4 regions of the Alteromonas sp. M12 genome follow, and region 1 is predicted to be linked to each of the others. Evidence: predicted binding sites of a transcription regulator. Region 1 holds the regulator's gene; each other region holds the start of a gene.
The links. The regulator ArgR, encoded in region 1, controls arginine synthesis, uptake and breakdown. The targets are predictions, from matches to a motif close to ANTGAATANNTATTCANT.
Positions count from the first base shown of each region.

Region 2: VUI23_RS06085 (OadG family transporter subunit) is a predicted target of ArgR. The motif match lies at 3,138-3,155, and genes of this name have one in related genera.
Region 3: VUI23_RS17390 (aspartate aminotransferase family protein) is a predicted target of ArgR. The motif match lies at 2,898-2,915, and genes of this name have one in related genera.
Region 4: VUI23_RS05675 (DUF2170 family protein) is a predicted target of ArgR. The motif match lies at 2,493-2,510, and genes of this name have one in related genera.

Region 1 covers NZ_CP144164.1:857,575-862,214, reverse strand. The annotation lists gene ppc (phosphoenolpyruvate carboxylase) at 1-1,297, shown strand, start outside; gene mdh (malate dehydrogenase) at 1,383-2,318, opposite strand; gene argR (transcriptional regulator ArgR) at 2,624-3,088, shown strand; gene VUI23_RS03620 (ATP-binding cassette domain-containing protein) at 3,192-4,583, shown strand; gene VUI23_RS03615 (endonuclease/exonuclease/phosphatase family protein) at 4,612-4,640, opposite strand, start outside.
Region 2 covers NZ_CP144164.1:1,424,132-1,428,771, forward strand. The annotation lists gene alaS (alanine--tRNA ligase) at 1-1,593, shown strand, start outside; gene csrA (carbon storage regulator CsrA) at 1,727-1,942, shown strand; tRNA gene VUI23_RS06070 (tRNA-Ser) at 2,167-2,259, shown strand; tRNA gene VUI23_RS06075 (tRNA-Arg) at 2,296-2,372, shown strand; tRNA gene VUI23_RS06080 (tRNA-Arg) at 2,588-2,664, shown strand; gene VUI23_RS06085 (OadG family transporter subunit) at 3,265-3,522, shown strand; gene oadA (sodium-extruding oxaloacetate decarboxylase subunit alpha) at 3,553-4,640, shown strand, end outside.
Region 3 covers NZ_CP144164.1:4,068,816-4,073,455, forward strand. The annotation lists gene trpS (tryptophan--tRNA ligase) at 1-725, shown strand, start outside; gene VUI23_RS17380 (aminodeoxychorismate/anthranilate synthase component II) at 796-1,404, shown strand; gene VUI23_RS17385 (HDOD domain-containing protein) at 1,484-2,644, shown strand; gene VUI23_RS17390 (aspartate aminotransferase family protein) at 3,102-4,307, shown strand; gene astA (arginine N-succinyltransferase) at 4,342-4,640, shown strand, end outside.
Region 4 covers NZ_CP144164.1:1,340,887-1,345,526, forward strand. The annotation lists gene VUI23_RS05660 (YjfK family protein) at 1-126, opposite strand, end outside; gene VUI23_RS05665 (potassium channel family protein) at 157-1,209, opposite strand; gene VUI23_RS05670 (PspA/IM30 family protein) at 1,226-1,906, opposite strand; gene VUI23_RS05675 (DUF2170 family protein) at 1,932-2,321, opposite strand; gene VUI23_RS05680 (DUF6471 domain-containing protein) at 2,538-2,825, shown strand; gene queA (tRNA preQ1(34) S-adenosylmethionine ribosyltransferase-isomerase QueA) at 3,029-4,069, shown strand; gene tgt (tRNA guanosine(34) transglycosylase Tgt) at 4,241-4,640, shown strand, end outside.

The DNA.
Region 1 (4,640 bases):
AGTCCAAGAGGTTTTAGATACCTGCCGCATTATTGCTAAAAACAGCCAACAAGGTTTTGGGATTTATATTATTTCAATGGCAAGTCTGCCCTCAGATGTGCTTGCTGTGCAGTTACTGCTTAAAGACACAGGTGTTAAATGGCCAATGCCAGTAGCACCACTGTTCGAAACCTTGGATGATTTGAATAACGCTGCAATTGTGATGAAACAATTGCTCAGTATCGATTGGTATCGAGGTTATATTCAAGGTAAACAGTACGTAATGATTGGTTATTCTGACTCAGCAAAAGACGCCGGTGCGTTGGCCGCTGGGTGGGCCCAATACGAGTCTCAAGAAGCATTGGTTAAATTAGCCGATGAATTTGAAACCAAGTTGACCTTGTTTCATGGTCGCGGAGGTACAATCGGACGTGGAGGTCTACCTGCACATGCTGCTATCCATTCACAACCTCCAGGTTCTCTCACCGGTGGTTTTAGGGTTACTGAGCAAGGTGAAACCATACGTTATAAATTTGGTATGCCGGAACTTGCGAAAGGAAGCCTAGGCTTATACGCCAGTGCGATTCTAGAAGCGATATTGTTTCCACCACCTAAGCCAAAACAAAAGTGGCGAGAAGCGATTACCTCTATGGCCAACGAAGGTCGTGATAACTATCGTAAAATAGTACGTCATGATGAAAACTTTGTGCCCTACTTTAGAGTGGCAACTCCCGAACAAGAGCTCGGCAAATTACCCTTAGGTAGTCGTCCAGCAAAACGCAAACCAACAGGTGGTATTGAGAGTCTCAGAGCAATCCCATGGATTTTCGCATGGGCGCAAACGCGGTTGGTTTTACCGTCTTGGTTAGGTTCAATGAAAGCAGTGACCGATTACTACCAATCAGGTCAGCAGCAGATCATTGATGATATGTTGGAAAATTGGCCATTCTTCCATTCCCGCTTATCGATGCTTGATATGGTGTTTAATAAAGCAGACACCAGAATAAGCAAAGAATATGATGATCGTCTTGTACCGGCTGAATTGCAGTATTTTGGTGAAGCATTGAGAACCGAGCTAGATGAAAGCATTGAATCTTTGCTCAAATTATTAGGCCAAGAGACTGTAATGGAAACGGATCCGCGAGGAAAAGAATCCATGAGTATTAGAGCGGGTTACTTGCAACCTTTGCACTTCTTGCAAATTGAATTGTTATCTAGAATAAGAAAATTAGATGACAGTCAACACGATGCGTTATTGGAAAGAGCAATGATGGTAACCATCGCAGGTATTGCTGTGGGCATGCGTAATACAGGTTAATTCTGGCTGAACTAGCCTGCATAAAAAAGCCCCTTGTAGTTAACTACAAGGGGCTTTTTGTTAGGTTCGGTAATAGGTTAAATGCTTAACCTTTTACGAATTTAACACCTAACTCAATATCGCCACGCAAACCGTCAAGCATTGAATCTTTTGCGTTTTGTTCAAATTCACTCAACTCACCGTAGGGTAGAATTTCTTCTACACCGTTAGGACCTAGTCTTACAGGGTGAGAGAAGAATACTGCGTCGTCTGAGTTGGTTTCAACATAAGTATATTCAACCACGTTGTCGCCTTTCATAGCAGCTACTAGAGACAAACAGAATCTTGCCGCAGCTTGACCCATTGACAAAGTAGCAGATCCGCCACCGGCTTTTGCTTCAACAACTTCAGTACCAGCGTTTTGAATGCGAGTAGTTAAACTTGCTATTTCATCATCGCTAAATGTCACACCTTCAACTTGTGAAAGTAGAGGTAAAATAGTTGTACCAGAGTGACCACCAATAACAGGAACGTGCACACTAGTAGAGCTCAAACCTTTCAATTCAGCTACAAAAGTTTCAGAACGGATAACATCAAGAGTAGTTACACCGAACAATTTGTTTTTGTTGTAAACACCCTTAGCTTTTAACGTTTCTGCTGCAATCGCAACAGTAGTGTTAACTGGGTTGGTAATAATACATGTACATGCATCAGGACAGTTATCCGCAATACCTTCAACTAGGTTCTTAACGATACCCGCATTGATATTGAACAAATCAGAACGATCCATACCTGGTTTACGAGGTACCCCTGCTGGGATCAAAACAATATCACAACCTTGTAACGCAGTTGCTAAATCATCTTTACCAAAACCTTCAACTTTTACGTCTGTAGGGATGTGGCTCAAATCAACTGCCACTCCTGGCACAACAGGTGCAACATCATATAAAGCTAACTCGGAACCAGCTGGTAACTGGGTTTTCAATAAAAGAGAAAGGGCCTGACCGATACCGCCTGCAGCACCTAATACCGCTACTTTCATAGTTGTCTCCTGTGGGACTATTAAATTGACGGCAAACCATAGAGTAAGCCGCATGAAAAAACAATTTATTGTGGTGAATGTTCACTATCTGTTTTGCAATATAACTCTTTTAGCCTAACATTCAGTTAGTTTTTAAGGCTTAACAGAATATATGGGTTAGATGCTACGAATTCAATACTTAGTAGTAACTCAAAACAGACACTTTAACTATATGATATTAATGCAAAGTATTTTGCTGCTTGTAAACAAGGCTACCTACCCTGTTTAGATTGTGTCAAACTATAGCAGTTAATAGCGAGGGTGGCATGTCTAATACAAAACAAGAAGAATTGGTCAAAGCATTTAAAGATATTTTAAAAACGGAAAGCTTTGGCTCTCAAGGTGAAATTGTTGATGCACTAACGGAACAAGGCTTTGGCAGTATTAGTCAATCCAAGGTTTCCCGTATGCTAAGTAAATTTGGCGCGGTACGCACCCGCAATGCGCGCGGTGACATGGTTTACTGTTTGCCACCAGAGATGGGAATGCCCACGGCAAAAAGCCCATTGCGTCAATTAGTATTAGATATTGTGCACAACAATGTCATGGTAATCATTCGTACCAGTCCAGGTGCAGCTCAACTCATCGCGCGCTTATTGGACTCCCTTAGTCAAAAGGATGGTGTATTAGGCACTATTGCTGGAGACGATACGATTTTTATCGCACCTGCTGACATCAGCAATATTGAAGAAACCCGTAAAAAAGTTGAAGCCCTATTTGAGAATGTTTAACGATTTTCACTCTAACAAATAGGCAGCTACCCGTTTCAACTATAAATTAAAACGTGACATTACCCTTTAGAGATCCTTTCGTATAATTGTGAGTTGTTTAGCAATGATAACTATCGAGCATTTTCATCATCCTAAATTAGCCGTAAAATCTTGGCGAATTTGTAAACATAGCGCCGTAGCGGTGTTAGGCAAAAATGGTTCAGGGAAACAATTTGTCGACCAACTTCTGTTAGGAAAATTAAATAATGCCGAATACAGCAGCTTAAATTTACCCGCAAGGGATTTAGTTGCACTGGTGTCTTTTGAAACCTTGCAGGCCGTATATGAAAACGAATTAAAGATTGATGAAACCGATATCACCGATGAAATTGATTTTGGCACTCCGGCAAAAGACTTTTTACCCCAAGACAAACTTGACCACCCATTTATTGCCAGCTTCCACTTAGAACATCGCCTTGATACCGGTTTTCGACAGCTCAGTACTGGCGAGTCGCGCAAGCTGTTAATCTTAAAAGCGATATTATCTGGCGCTACCTATATTATTTTGGATAACCCATTTGATGATTTAGATCCATCATCAAGGGCGCAATTAAGTCAGGTGTTAAGTCAGCTAAAACACCAAGATATCACCTTGATTATATTACTCAGTAATCGTCAAGACATCCCAGACTGGATCACAACATTCGCGCTGGTAGAAAATAATAGTTTGCATGATTTGAGTGGATTATCAGTAAGTGATGCGCAAGCCACTATCGACACCATATTTGCTTTTGATGCACTAGATAAATCATTACTTGAGCGGATGATATCCGATAAACATAGCCACAATAAAAAACCGCTAGTGCGCATCAATAACGCAAATGTTATTTATACCGAAAATCATGCACTCAAAGCCGCCAATTTAAGTATTGATACGTTCCAGCACACAATCATTACCGGACCCAATGGATCCGGCAAATCAACATTACTGCAATTGGTTACCGGTGACTGTCCACAATGTTTCAGCAATGATGTCACTGTTATGGGCTATAGGCGCGGTACCGGTGAAACCATCTGGGATATCAAAAAACACCTAGGGATAGTTTCCCCTGATATCCACCGTTCGTATCGAGTAAGCTGCAATGCATTAACCGTGGTCCTGTCAGGATTCATGGACTCCATTGGTTTGTATAAAGACGTCACTTCTAGCCAGAAACAACAAGCATTAGCATGGCTAGATTTGATTGGTCTTAGGCCACTGGCCAACAGTAGCTTCAAACAGCTTAGTTTTGGTGAACAGCGTTTGTTATTGATCGCGCGAGCCTTAGTTAAGTTCCCATCACTTTTAGTGTTAGACGAGCCCACACAAGGTTTAGATGAAATTAATCGGCGCTTGGTACTAGATGTGATTACGACTATTGCTAAAAAACAGTTGGCAACCATTCTCATGGTTAGCCATCGTGAAGATGAACGCTTGCCAATCTTTGCCCAGCACAAAGAATTGCAGGCTGGATAGTCGCAAGGGTTAACCTACAATATGTAGGTTATTTCAACTCAACTTCGCGCCACACTA
Region 2 (4,640 bases), 570 kb from region 1:
GCTTACCCTGAACTCATTGATCAAAAACCGGTCCTTGAAAAAGTGCTCAGAGTTGAAGAAGAGCAATTCTCTCGTACCTTGGAACGAGGTATGACTATACTCAATGAAGCATTGTCAGAATTAGAGGGAGAAGTTGTTCCAGGAGAATTGGCATTTAAACTTTATGACACTTATGGGTTCCCTGCTGATTTAACCAATGATGTAGCCCGTGAAAAAGGTTTTACTATTGATCAAGATGGTTTTGATCAAGCGATGGCGCAACAACGGGAACGAGCTCAGCAAGCGAGCAACTTCGGTAAAGATTACAATGAAGCGATTCATGCTAAATCAAGCAGTGAATTTGTTGGTTACGATTTAGAAGCTGATCGCGCTGAGGTTGTCGAGTTATTCAATGACAAAGGCGCTGTCACTGAAATCAAAGCTGGTGATTCTGGTATTGTAGTGCTTTCAAAAACGCCATTCTACGCGGAATCTGGTGGTCAGGTCGGGGATACTGGATTACTCAAAGGTGACTCTGCAGAATTTAACGTGTTAGACACCGTTAAGCTAAATGATGCTGTTGCTCACAAAGGTATCGCGAATAAAGATATTAAAATTGGCGATGTTGTTGATGCTCAAGTTGAAGCTCAACGTCGCTCAGCAATTAAGTTAAACCACAGTGCTACTCACTTAATGCATGCGGCGTTAAAAACTATCTTAGGTGAGCATGTTAACCAGAAAGGTTCATTGGTGGACGCAGAGCGTTTACGTTTCGATTTTTCTCATTTTGAAGCGGTTACGCCTCAGCAAATTTTGGAAATCGAGTCACTCGTCAATCAGCACATTCGTTTGAATCATCGTCTAGATACTAAACTAATGGGCTTAGAAGAAGCTAAAAATGCCGGTGCTATGGCGTTGTTTGGTGAAAAATACGACGAAAACGTGCGCGTAGTATCGATGGGACCGTTTTCATTGGAACTTTGTGGTGGTACTCATGTCAACCAAACAGGCGACATTGGTTTATTTAAAATAGTCAGCGAAAGTGGCATTGCATCTGGCGTGCGACGAATAGAAGCGATTACTGGTCAAGCAGCATTACAATATGTGCAAGATCAATCGAAATTAATTAGCAGCATCTCTGGTCTATTAAAGTCAGAGGCTGCGAATTTAGAAAATAGAATCGTTGCTGTAGTTGATCACACCAAAGAGTTGGAGAAGGAATTATCTAAGCTTAAGCAGAAAATGGCTGCTCAAGCTGGAACTGATTTGGCGTCTAAGACTACTGATGTAAAGGGGGTGAAAGTACTTTCGACTAAAGTTGAAGGTGTAGAATCTAAAACTTTACGTACAATGGTCGATGACTTAAAGAACCAAATCGGCAGTGGTGTCATTGTTTTAGGTTTACCAGCAGATAACAAAGTGAGTGTTATTGTTGGTGTGACTAAAGATCTAGTTGGCAAAGTTAAAGCCGGTGAATTAGTTAATTATGTAGCCAGTCAAGTAGGCGGTAAAGGCGGCGGGAGACCCGATATGGCGCAAGCCGGAGGGAGTCAACCTGAAAACCTTGATGCCGCTATTAACTCTGTACATAGTTGGTTAGAAGAGCGCTTATAAGTGTTAATTAGTGAGTTTTTGTAAGTGACGACAAAAACATGGAATGCTAATTGTGTATTTTTCTGGAGTTAACTGGTAAATACGCTAATTTTAATTAGGGAATATTGTGGAATAACGCAAAAGGAGCAATAGAATGCTAATTTTAACCCGTCGTGTAGGTGAGACCTTGATGGTAGGTGATGAAGTCACCGTAACTGTATTGGGTGTTAAAGGGAATCAGGTAAGAATAGGGGTTAACGCCCCCAAAGAAGTATCTGTGCATCGAGAAGAAATTTATATGCGCATTCAAGCAGAAAAAAATGGAACTGCGAGTGAACGTTCCGGCAATTCGAGCGAAGATGTAGAATAAAGTAAAGTGAAAAACCTAAGAAGGCTGGTTAACCAGCCTTTTTTTTTTTTATTTTTAATAATTGTTTTAATTATCTCGAAAATATAAGCATATCAATTCGTACAAAATACCATCATATTATTGCAGTTTTACGCTGATCGTCTAAAATCCCAGCATACAGGTAGTAAAGTGTAAAAAAAGGTTTGACTTCCTTTTGTGATTCAGTAAACTTCGCTCCCACATTTGGAGAGGTGGCCGAGTGGCTGAAGGCGCTCCCCTGCTAAGGGAGTATAGGGTTTGTAGCCCTATCGAGGGTTCGAATCCCTCCTTCTCCGCCATTCCTTTTTATCGGGAATGGAACAAATGTCTTTTACGCGTGTGTAGCTCAGCTGGATAGAGTACCTGGCTACGAACCAGGCGGTCGGAGGTTCGAATCCTTCCACACGCGCCATATTGAATCGAAGCTCCGCAGGAGGTTCGACAAAATCGTCAGGAACGATTTTGAACGTGCGAAGCGCGGCCCCGAAGGGGTGGAAGGCAGGATGCCTGAAATCATCCTTCCACACGCGCCATATTGAATCGAAGCTCCGTAGGAAATTCGATAAAACTGTTAAAGACTAGATGTAGAATTTGACAGTTGTAAGTACAGAGGAAGTTAAATACCACGCGTGTGTAGCTCAGCTGGATAGAGTACCTGGCTACGAACCAGGCGGTCGGAGGTTCGAATCCTTCCACACGCGCCATATTTGAATCGAAGCTCCGCAGGAGGTTCGACAAAATCGTCAGGAACGATTTTGAACGTGCGCAGCACGGCCCCGAAGGGGTGTAAGGCAGGATGCCTGAAATCATCCTTCCACACGCGCCATATTTGAATCGAAGCTCCGCAGGAGGTTCGAAAATCAAAACTACGATTTTGTGCTTGAATAGCGTTTTGCTAAAGAACGTATCTCGAGAAGTTAGAAATATAAAATCGATGTAAATGATTTGAAGTATAAGCAATAAAAAAACCGCTTTTATAAGCGGTTTTTTTATGCCCGAAGTTAAATTAAATATTTATAAGTAATTACCAATAAGTAATATTAATCTAAACGTGACGATTGGTATGATAGCGCTGCTTTGCATTAAATTAACTTTATAGCTAACGCTAAAAGTATTCGAACAGATTTACAGTATAAAGTGGCTAAATGATTGGTGGAGACGCCTAATCAGCGACTTGAGTGGGTAAAAATTCAAAATAGTTGAATAAGTACCCTAAAAATACAGTTTGCTTTGTGGATTTTGGTTGAGTTTTCAATGCTTAAGTGATACTTATCGATACCTAAACTAATAACAGTGTGAATTATATGCAAACGTCCATTTCTGAATTACTAATTGAAGCTGCCAACCTAATGGTAGTGGGTATGGTTGTGGTGTTTGTTTTCCTTACACTACTAATCGGCGCAGTAAACTTAATTGCTGCAATTAACCGAAGATTTCCTGAAGAAGTTGTCCCTGCGCATCCTGCTAGGACACAAAGGAAAGTGTCTAATGACAAATCAAATTCTTCCGTGCCTATTGCGGCTATAACCGCCGCAGTTCACCAATATCGAAAAAATAGATAGTCTAAATAAATCGATTTTTTAGGAGTTTCCATGAGCAACCCCCTTAAAATAACTGAATTGGTACTGCGTGATGCGCACCAATCTTTATTAGCCACTAGAATGCGATTGGACGATATGTTACCCATCGCAGCGAAATTAGATAAAGTTGGCTTTTGGTCAATGGAATCTTGGGGAGGCGCTACATTCGACTCTTGCATTCGTTATCTTGGCGAAGATCCTTGGGATCGTATCCGTGAATTAAAAAAGGCCATGCCTAATACACCTCAGCAGATGTTGCTAAGAGGGCAGAATCTTTTGGGGTATCGTCACTACGCAGATGATGTAGTTGAAAAGTTTGTAGAAAGAGCGCATACCAATGGCGTTGATGTGTTTCGTATTTTCGATGCAATGAATGACACTCGAAATCTGGAAACAGCGATTAAATCTGTGGTTTCTGTAGGCGCACATGCCCAAGGCACGATTTCCTATACAGTAAGTCCAGTGCATACCCTAGAGCGTTGGCTAGACATGGCTAAGTCCTTAGAGGATATGGGCATACATTCTTTGTGTATCAAAGATATGGCAGGGTTGTTGAAACCTTACGAATGTGAAGAGCTAATTACTCGCTTGAAAGAAATTATAAGTGTGCCTATTGCCATGCAATGTCATGCAACCACTGGACTAAGCACCGCAACTTATCAAAAAGCCATTGATGCGGGTATTGATATGGTTGATTGCGCGGTATCATCTATGAGTATGACGTACGGGCACAGTGCAACTGAAACCATTATGTCGATTGTGGAAGGTACTGACCGAGATACCGGCTTAGATTTGCATCTGATGGCTGAAATCGCGAGTTACTTCAGAGAAGTGCGTAAAAAATACGCTAAATTTGAAGGTAGCTTGAAGGGCGTTGATGCACGAATATTAATTGCTCAAGTGCCTGGTGGAATGTTGACGAATATGGAAAACCAACTTCGTGAACAAGGTGCTGAAGATAAAATGGATGAAGTACTCAAAGAAATTCCTAAAGTAAGGGAAGATCTTGGTTTTATTCCATTAGTGACTCCAACTTCGCAAATTGTGGGTTCTCAATCTGTATTAAATGTGCTGACCGGAGAACGATATAAGAGCATCAC
Region 3 (4,640 bases), 1.8 Mb from region 1:
TGCTTAATTGCTATACGCAAATGGGTGAATTGAACAGGATGACTCAATTCAAAGATAAATCAGCTAAAAATGTGGCTAACGTTAACGCTGGCTTATTGACCTACCCTGCTCTTATGGCTGCTGATATTTTATTGTACCAGCCAAATAAAGTACCTGTAGGTGATGATCAAAAGCAACATTTAGAACTTACCCGCGATGTGGCCACACGTTTCAACAACTTATATGGCGACGTGTTTACGATCCCAGACCCATTTATCCCTGAGTTTGGTGCCCGCATAATGAGTCTTCAGGATCCAAGCAGTAAGATGTCGAAATCTGATTCGAATCCTAATAACTTTGTTGGCTTATTAGAAGATACTAAAAAGATTAGTAAGAAAATTAAGCGTGCAGTAACGGATTCAGATGAGCAGGCGCGCATTTATTTCGACAAACAGGAAAAACCTGGGGTTTCCAATTTATTATCGTTATTGTCCTGTGCAACAGGTAAAAGCATTGATAGCTTAGTACCTGAATACGAAGACAAAATGTATGGTCATTTAAAAGGTGATGTGGCCGATGCGGTTGTTGCGTTGCTAGAACCTATTCAAGCTAAGTTCCACGAAATACGTTCAGACCAAGACTATTTGAATACGGTTATGCGAGATGGAGCTGAAAAAGCCAGTGCTCGTGCCTCTGTAATGATTCAAAAAGTTTACCAAGCAGTTGGATTTATACCAAAGCCTTAGCGCTGATTAGGAAAACATTTTTGGAAAGTTACGGTTCTGCGGGTAATCCTTTTTTGGAAAGTAAATTGTCATGCTATTGTTGATCGATAACTATGATTCTTTTACTCATAACCTTGCTCGTTACTTCCGAGAATTGAATGTCGAAGTGCAGGTAGTGAGAAATGACCAGATAACCTGTGAGCAAATTGCCCAACTTGCACCGCAATATTTGGTTTTCTCCCCTGGGCCTTGCACGCCCAATGAAGCGGGAGTCACACTAGAAGCTATTCGCACTTTTGCAGGCAAGATCCCTATTCTTGGGGTTTGTTTAGGACATCAAGCAATCGGGCAAATATTCGGTGCAAAAGTGGAAGTGGCCGAACACATAATGCACGGTAAAACCTCCAGTATTCGCCATAACTCAACCCCCCTTTTCGAAAATATTGAAGACCCATTTATTGCCACTCGTTATCATTCTTTGATACTGAATTGCGATTCATTACCGAAAGAGTTTGATATTACCGCTTGGTGTGAAGAATTTAGCCAGTTCGAACCTATGGCGATAGAGCACAAAATTTGGCCATTAATGGGCATGCAGTTCCACCCTGAGTCACTTTTAACTAAAGTAGGGCATAAATTATTAAGTAATTTTGTTAAGATTGCCGATAGATGGTGGTTAGCTACAAACGAAACTATTTAAAGTGTTTTTTCAACTCTACAAGTCTGCTAATTTACAATAGTACATCCCAAACCTAATTCAACGGCAATAAGAAGAATCAATGAGCGAACTTTTGGCATTAAAAAACGAAATCAACCTACGCTTTGATTACCTGACTATTAGCCTAAAATTAGCCCAGCAGCATATGGGAGCAGGTACAGAAACAAAGGATGTTGAATTGCCCGCGAATAGTGAAGCTCAGCGCACACTGCTGCAAGTTGAGAAACAAGCTAGACATGATAAAGAGCTCAATCGACGTTCTCACACTAACTATGTGCAAGATATCCAAAACATGGTTCATAATGAGGTTATCAAGCGCTTAGAAGCTCAACTCGAAGATACTGATAAACTATTCAACGAAGTGTTAGGCTTTGACCACAACCTGCCCGCACTACTTGATTCGCTGGCGGCCAAATCAACTTCCATCAGCAAAATTGAACCTATAGCGGCTGGAATGCCTTGGCTTTATGATGAATTGATTAGGCTTATCAATACCCCTAAATATCGTAGAGTAGACTCAAATGGCAAAGTAGTTGTAGTTGAAAGTTTAAAAACCGCGTTAAGCTATCTAGGCGTTGAGAATATTAAGATGCTGATCCCTTCCATAGCATTTCGACGTTGTTTACCGCAAATTACCGATCCTTTTCCAAAAATCAAAGTGCAAATGATGGATGCGTCTATTGGTACAGCGATGTCATGTAAAAAGTTAGCGCAATTGAATAAACTAGATAGTTATAATGCCTTTCTACTGGGGTTATTCCATGACTTCGGTAAAATAGTAATAGTGCGCCTATTTTTTAAATTATTTGAGCAGGTGCACAGAGAAGCGGTACTCGAAGCGCAAAATGAGCGCAAGAGAGATGAACATTTTGCGTTGGGGGAAGTTGTACCTTCAGAAACGTTTTTACTCAATGCGTTAACTACCTATGGTTATTCACTAAGCACAGAGCTCATTTCGCGGATGCCATTCAAACGACTGGTTTTTGTTGAAGCCATGAACGAATTTGCTAACTACAAAGAAATAGGCGAAATGTCTCCATTTGGTAAAGTACTAGCCCAAGGTGAAGCCTACAATCGATATCGAACTCTTAAATCGAATAAGTTGATTTCCTTAGACGAAGCAAAAATATATCTACGTCAATTTTGCTTTCCTAAAGGTGCTTTGGGCGAATTGAAGAAAACTAATTTGCGAGATTTTGATATAATTTTGGATGAAAAATAATCAAAACGTCTCAGTAAATTCGTTTATCCCCATAATTTTTAAAATTTTTTTTACATATTCATGCAACTATCATGATTGCTTTATGATCTTGTGAATTAGATAAACTCTCAATTCTAGTTAGAATCTAATTTCGCTGTAAGTAAATTTAATCAAAACAGTTCAGCCTCAAAAGCGGCTATCCATAGACAATTTTAGAGATGCATAAAATTGTATGGCGTAGCACAATTTTATGCATAAACAGCAGATTGCTTAGTTTAAATAGTTATTCACTATTCCTGCAAAATTAGCCGCATCCCTTTAAATTTAAGGGTTTTCGGCGTTTACCCTAGAGACAGATTGAATAAAATCTGACACAATGCGCAGTCCAAATTGGTCGTTCGGCAAGTATTTTTTGGTGACCAACCCAGTATTAATCACAAGTGAAAATAGACGTCCAGAATTTTAAGTGAGGTAAAGAATGCAAGTAACACGCGCAACGTTTGACGAAGTTATGGTTCCCAATTACAACCCAGCGGCAATTGTTCCTGTAAAAGGTCAAGGATCTCGAGTTTGGGATCAGGAAGGAAAAGAATACATAGACTTTGCCGGTGGTATCGCTGTGAACGTATTAGGCCATTGCCATCCTGATTTAGTCGCCACCTTGAAAGAACAAGGCGAAAAATTGTGGCATGTCAGTAACGTATTCACCAATGAGCCGGCTCTTCGCTTAGGTAAAAAATTAACTCACGCTACCTTCGCTGATAAAGTTTACTTTGCAAATTCAGGTGCAGAAGCAAACGAGGCTGCACTGAAACTAGCTAGACGCTACGCACTAGAGCATTTTGGTGAAGACAAAAATCAAATCATCGCTTTTAATCAGGGTTTTCACGGACGTACATTTTTCACCGTAACTGTTGGCGGTCAATCAGCTTATTCTGATGGTTTTGGTCCTAAACCAGGTGCTGTTGAGCATGTGGATTTCAACAACCTTGATGCACTTAAAGACATTATCTCGGATAAAACCTGCGCCGTGATTATGGAACCTTTGCAAGGTGAAGGTGGAGTAATCAGTTCTAGCCAAGAATTTGTAGAAGGCGTGCGGGCTTTATGTTCTGAACACAACGCATTACTTATTTTTGATGAAGTGCAATCGGGCGTTGGCCGTACAGGACATTTATACGCATATATGGGCTTAAACGTCGTCCCTGACATCCTCACAACGGCAAAATCATTAGGCGGCGGTTTCCCAATCGGTGCAATGCTAACCACCTCTGAAATAGCGGCTAGCTTGAAAGTCGGCACACACGGAAGTACTTACGGTGGTAACCCATTAGCTTGCGCAGTTGCAGAAAAAGTTTTAGACATTGTTAACACGCCAGCGGTTCTGCAAGACGTTAAGCGTAAAGAAAAACTATTCCGCGATGGTTTAGAAAAAATTAATCAAAAGTTCAATGTATTCAGTGAAATTCGCGGCCAAGGTTTATTAATTGGTTGTGCCCTGAATGAACAATATCACGGTAAAGCAAGAGACTTTTTAGTGGCTTCTGCTGCTAACAATATGATGTGCCTAGTTGCTGGCGCAAATGTTGTGCGATTTGCACCTTCATTAGTCATCCCTGATGAAGATATCGCCGAAGGTTTAGCGCGTTTTGAACGTGCCATTGAGCATGTTGTAAATAGCTAAGCTAAAACGCAACCAGTAAAGTGAGCACGCTATTATGAAAGTGATCCGTCCTATTGCGTTAAATGATTATGATGCCTTGTATGATATTGCTGTTGAGTCAGGTATTGGTTTTACATCACTGCCTGTAAACGAGGCTTTGTTACGACGCAAAATAGAACAATCTGAAATTGCTTTTCGAGAGAAAGTCGATAAACCCGCTAATCAAAGCTATTTATTCGTCATGGAAGATACCGATACAAATGAAGTAGTCGGTACCAGTGGCATTGCTGCGACAGTCGGCCTAGAAGACTCTTTTTACCACTATCATTGTGGCAAAGTAGTGCATGCTTCTCG
Region 4 (4,640 bases), 480 kb from region 1:
TTCAGGTTCGATAAGTTTGAGTTTTAAGTCGTCAAGTTCAAAAGAGCCACCTAAATATAAGCCCATAATTTCGGGCGCTTTTATGTCAGAATTATCACTCTTTTTAGTAAACCATTTTGAAAACATGATTTCTCCGTAGAATCTAAACTGCTGTTTTTATTCAGTAAACAATTGCCAATCAAGGGCTCTGATACGTTGTTCAGCAATATAAAATAATTTGTATTTTGGCAAGATTGCCACATTGAAGTCTGGGTTTAACGTAACTTTGGCGGGAATACTTGGCTCAACGAAACCAATAAAGGTAGCGTTGTATTTTTGTTTAAGGACGACAAATAATTTTTCAACAGACAGGTTCTGAACTGAGTTTGGCACTTCCATCGAAAACTGTGCCTGTCCTTCTTGTACTGTCAACAAGTCGTGTTGCAATAAGCTTGAGCCAGGATCGAATGCTGACTTAGCCAACATTTCAACCGCTACGCTAGGAGTACATTCAACATTAGGGCAGTGGGTTTGCAATAAGTCGACTAAGCTTTCATCTTTAAAGTAAGCCAGTAAATGGGCGTTCTCATTTCGTTTACTACAATACAAAGACGTTGTCATAGTGACATCATCTTCTTCGTTATCCATGACAATGACCGCCGCCTTGTCTACACAGGCCCGATCCATTTCTTTATCATTATTGAATGAGATAACTTTAATAAATTCGATTTTGTCTGGCATCGGATTGTCTATGTCCGCTTTGACACATAAAACAATTTCTGGCTTATTTTCTGTTTCTGCACGTTCTTTTAGCAACAAGTTAAGTAGTTGAATCGTGCGATGACCGTTCCAGCCAATTACCAGAACATGGTTTTCAAGATCTAATGGTTTCAAACCTTTCACTCCTCTTTGCCATTGCATAGAAACCCAAGCTGCGACTCGGCCTAAGACTAAGGCGAAAATACTCAAACCTAAGGGGATAACATAAAAGGAAACAATATATTTACCAGCGCTCGTAACGGGCGACATGTCGCCGTAACCAACAGTCGAACCGGTCACAACTAACCAATATATGAAATCATTAACGTTGAGAAGGGCATCTTCACCAGACACATAAAGTAAAATCCATGTGCTTAGTGCATAAAACAAAAGCGCCAGTACAATAGTGTACCAGCGCATCTCCGAAAAAACTCGAGTGAGTACTTTGCGAACTTTAAGTACTAATAACATTTAGATACTGACCAATTTATTGGCCTAAAATGCGTTTAAGTTCGTCATCGGCAGAGCTTTTCCCGCCCTGAATTCCAGCTTCCGCTAAGCGTTTTTCTAAGTCCGTAGTCGAATCACTTGAGGCAAGCTCTTCAGCCGCTTCTAGTTCAGCACTACGTAACTTTTGCTTATCTTGAATACGACTTAACGATTCAGTAGCGGTTTTCATTTTACTGTTTGCACCCATGTGTCTGGAGGAAACCGCAACTTGTGCTTTTTGAACTGACTCAGTAGCCTTAACCATGTCAACTTGTTGTTCTAAACGCTTCAGGTTGTCTTTGGCCTGATTAATGTTTGTGGCAAGTTGTTTTTCTGATTGCGTAAATTGATCAAGAAACTCTTGCTCTGTTTCCATCTCTGCAGTTAAATCCGCTACTTTTTGAGCACAATCTAACGCCAGTTGACGATCCGATTCTACCGCTTTGCGGGCATGCTCTTCATATTGTCCGATTGATACTTTCAGGCTATCAACCTTTTGTTTTGCCAATTTACATTTTGCTAGAATTTGCGTGCGAGCATGATCTGATTTACGCAATTCTTCTTTTGCATCACGAATTTCTTGTTCAAGAATTCGAATGGCCTGACTGTCTACAACGGATTGAGCAGCTTCAGTTGCGCCACCTTTAACAGCTGTAATTAACTTTCTCCAAACCGACATAATCTTCTCCAAAATACCTAAATGTTTAGTGCAAATGTTCTTGATAAGCGTCTAAAAATGCAGCCACATTGTGGAATAAGGCATCTAATTCAATTTGAATGCTCTCTGCTTTAGATTGTGAACTTAATGCACCAAATGCAGTGTAATAGTCTTGCTCAGCAACTTGGGATATTCCAATCGTTGTTAATGGAAACAACATATGTGTTTTTAATATTTCTTCGTTCAAAGCTGCTTTATCTTTGACTTCTGAACTTGAAAATAAAATGGATTCGATAATGATCTGCTCTCCACTGAGCGCCAACCATGCGTCTAAACCATCACCATTTCCGATCAATAAACAATTGTCTTCCCGGGTGACAACAATGTTGTCGTTTTTTGATAAAAGGGTCTCAAGTTGATCAAGGTCCCAAGTCATATGCCTACTCTCCTGTCAGTGTAATGACTATAGTATGTTACCTTTGTAAACGAAAAAACATGATCAGTTCAAAATGAATTGTAAGTTTTTTCGCAACGGGTCGGATTGTACTGATAAATGATTTTTAAAGTCAAACTTTATTTTACTTATTTGGATGGTATAATTTATTTTTGTAAATTATAATTCACAAATTGGTTTATTTTGATTGGGTGAAACGTGACAGAAAAACAACATAACGCAAACTGGCGACAAGTAGTGCAACGTATCATTAAGGCTGAAATGTCTAAGCGCGGAGTCAAATACCAAGATCTCAGTGACAGATTAAATACTATTGGTATTACGCAAAGTGCTGATAATTTGCGCAATAAAGTGAACAAAGGAATTTTGGGTGCTGATTTACTTTTACAAATAATGTACGTTTTAAAAATGCGTAGAATTGAGCGAGAAGATATCATTGAGTTATTTGCAGATATGCAAATTTCATTGGATGAAGATGAATTTTGAAAAACAGACAAAAAAAAAGCCCAGCTAGGGCTGCTGAGCAAAAAACTATGTTTGGGAGAAACATCGAAATCTTTAAGGTGGTTATAATTTATACTATGACGGCTATAACTCAAGGGAAGCAGGGTATAGAGAAAGCGTTGCAGGTATATTTTTTAATACGTAAAATAATTAATATTAACTTACAGTTGGGCTAACCAAACTTCATGAAACTATCTGATTTCCATTTTGATTTACCTGAGCGGCTAATCGCTCGATACCCTACAGAACAAAGAACCGCCAGTAAATTACTGTGTTTAGATGGTAAGAATGGAGGTTTAAAACATACTCATTTTTCTACTTTCATCGATTTTATAGATGAAGGTGATTTACTTATTTTTAATAATACCCGAGTGATCCCCGCGCGTTTGTTAGGGAAAAAGTCAACCGGCGGAAAAGTAGAAGTGTTGGTTGAGCGAATTATCGATGAAAATACGGTTTTAGCCCATGTTAAATCTAGTAAATCACCAAAACCGGGAGCGCTTCTAATATTAGAAGAACATATTCAAATGGAAATGGTGACTCGTCATGATCAATTATTCGAATTAAACGTTGTAAATGATGAACCTGTGCTCAGTTTACTGGAAAAGTTTGGGCATATGCCGCTTCCACCTTATATCGATCGACCCGATGAAGATTCAGATAAAGAACGTTATCAGACCGTTTACTCTGAAAAACCTGGTGCCGTTGCTGCGCCTACGGCAGGCCTGCACTTTGATGAAGCAACTATCGAGGCGCTAAAACAAAAAGGTGTAAATACTGCTTTTGTTACGCTGCACGTAGGGGCGGGTACCTTTCAACCAGTGCGCGTCGATAATATTCAAGATCATCATATGCATTCTGAATATGCAGAAGTCGCTCAAGATGTTGTCGATGCAATTAACGAAACTAAATCAAAAGGCAAACGTGTTATTGCCGTGGGAACTACATCTGTTCGTTCATTGGAGTCTGCCGCTGCCGCAACCATTAAAAAAGGTAAACCATTAACAGCCTTTTTTGAAGATACCGATATCTTTATTTATCCCGGTTATCAATTCGAAATAGTGGATGCCATGTTGACCAACTTCCATTTACCAGAGTCAACCTTAATTATGTTGATTAGTGCTTTTGCTGGTAGAGAAAACGTGATGAATGCTTATCAGCAAGCAATTACTAACGAATATCGGTTTTTTAGTTACGGTGATGCTATGTTTATCGAAAAATCTTAGCTGTTACTGTTGAAATTTGAGATATAAATCCTTCCTTTTCGCTTATTAATGTAACTTTCAAGCTGAAATCTCCCTTAGATGATTTCAGCTTGCTCATTATTCCTTTATAATCCCCGCTGTTTTTCAGCACTGGACTGTTTTCCGGTATGCAGAAATTTTAAAAGGTTAAAAATGAAATTTGAATTAGATACAACCGATGGTAAAGCTCGCCGCGGTAGATTAGTGTTTGACCGAGGCATTGTTGAAACGCCTGCATTTATGCCCGTGGGCACCTATGGCACGGTTAAAGGCATGACACCGGAAGAGCTAGAAGAAACCGGTGCACATATTTGTCTAGGTAATACCTTTCATTTGATGTTACGTCCTGGTACTGAAATCATGAAGCAACATGGTGATTTACATGACTTTATGCATTGGGATAAGCCGATTCTGACTGACAGTGGCGGCTTTCAAGTATTTAGTTTGGGAGATTTACGTAAAATCACTGAAGAAGGTGTGACTTTTAGATCACCAATAAATGGCGAAAAAATTCTCCTTACTCCTGAAAAATCCATGGAAGTACAACGGGATT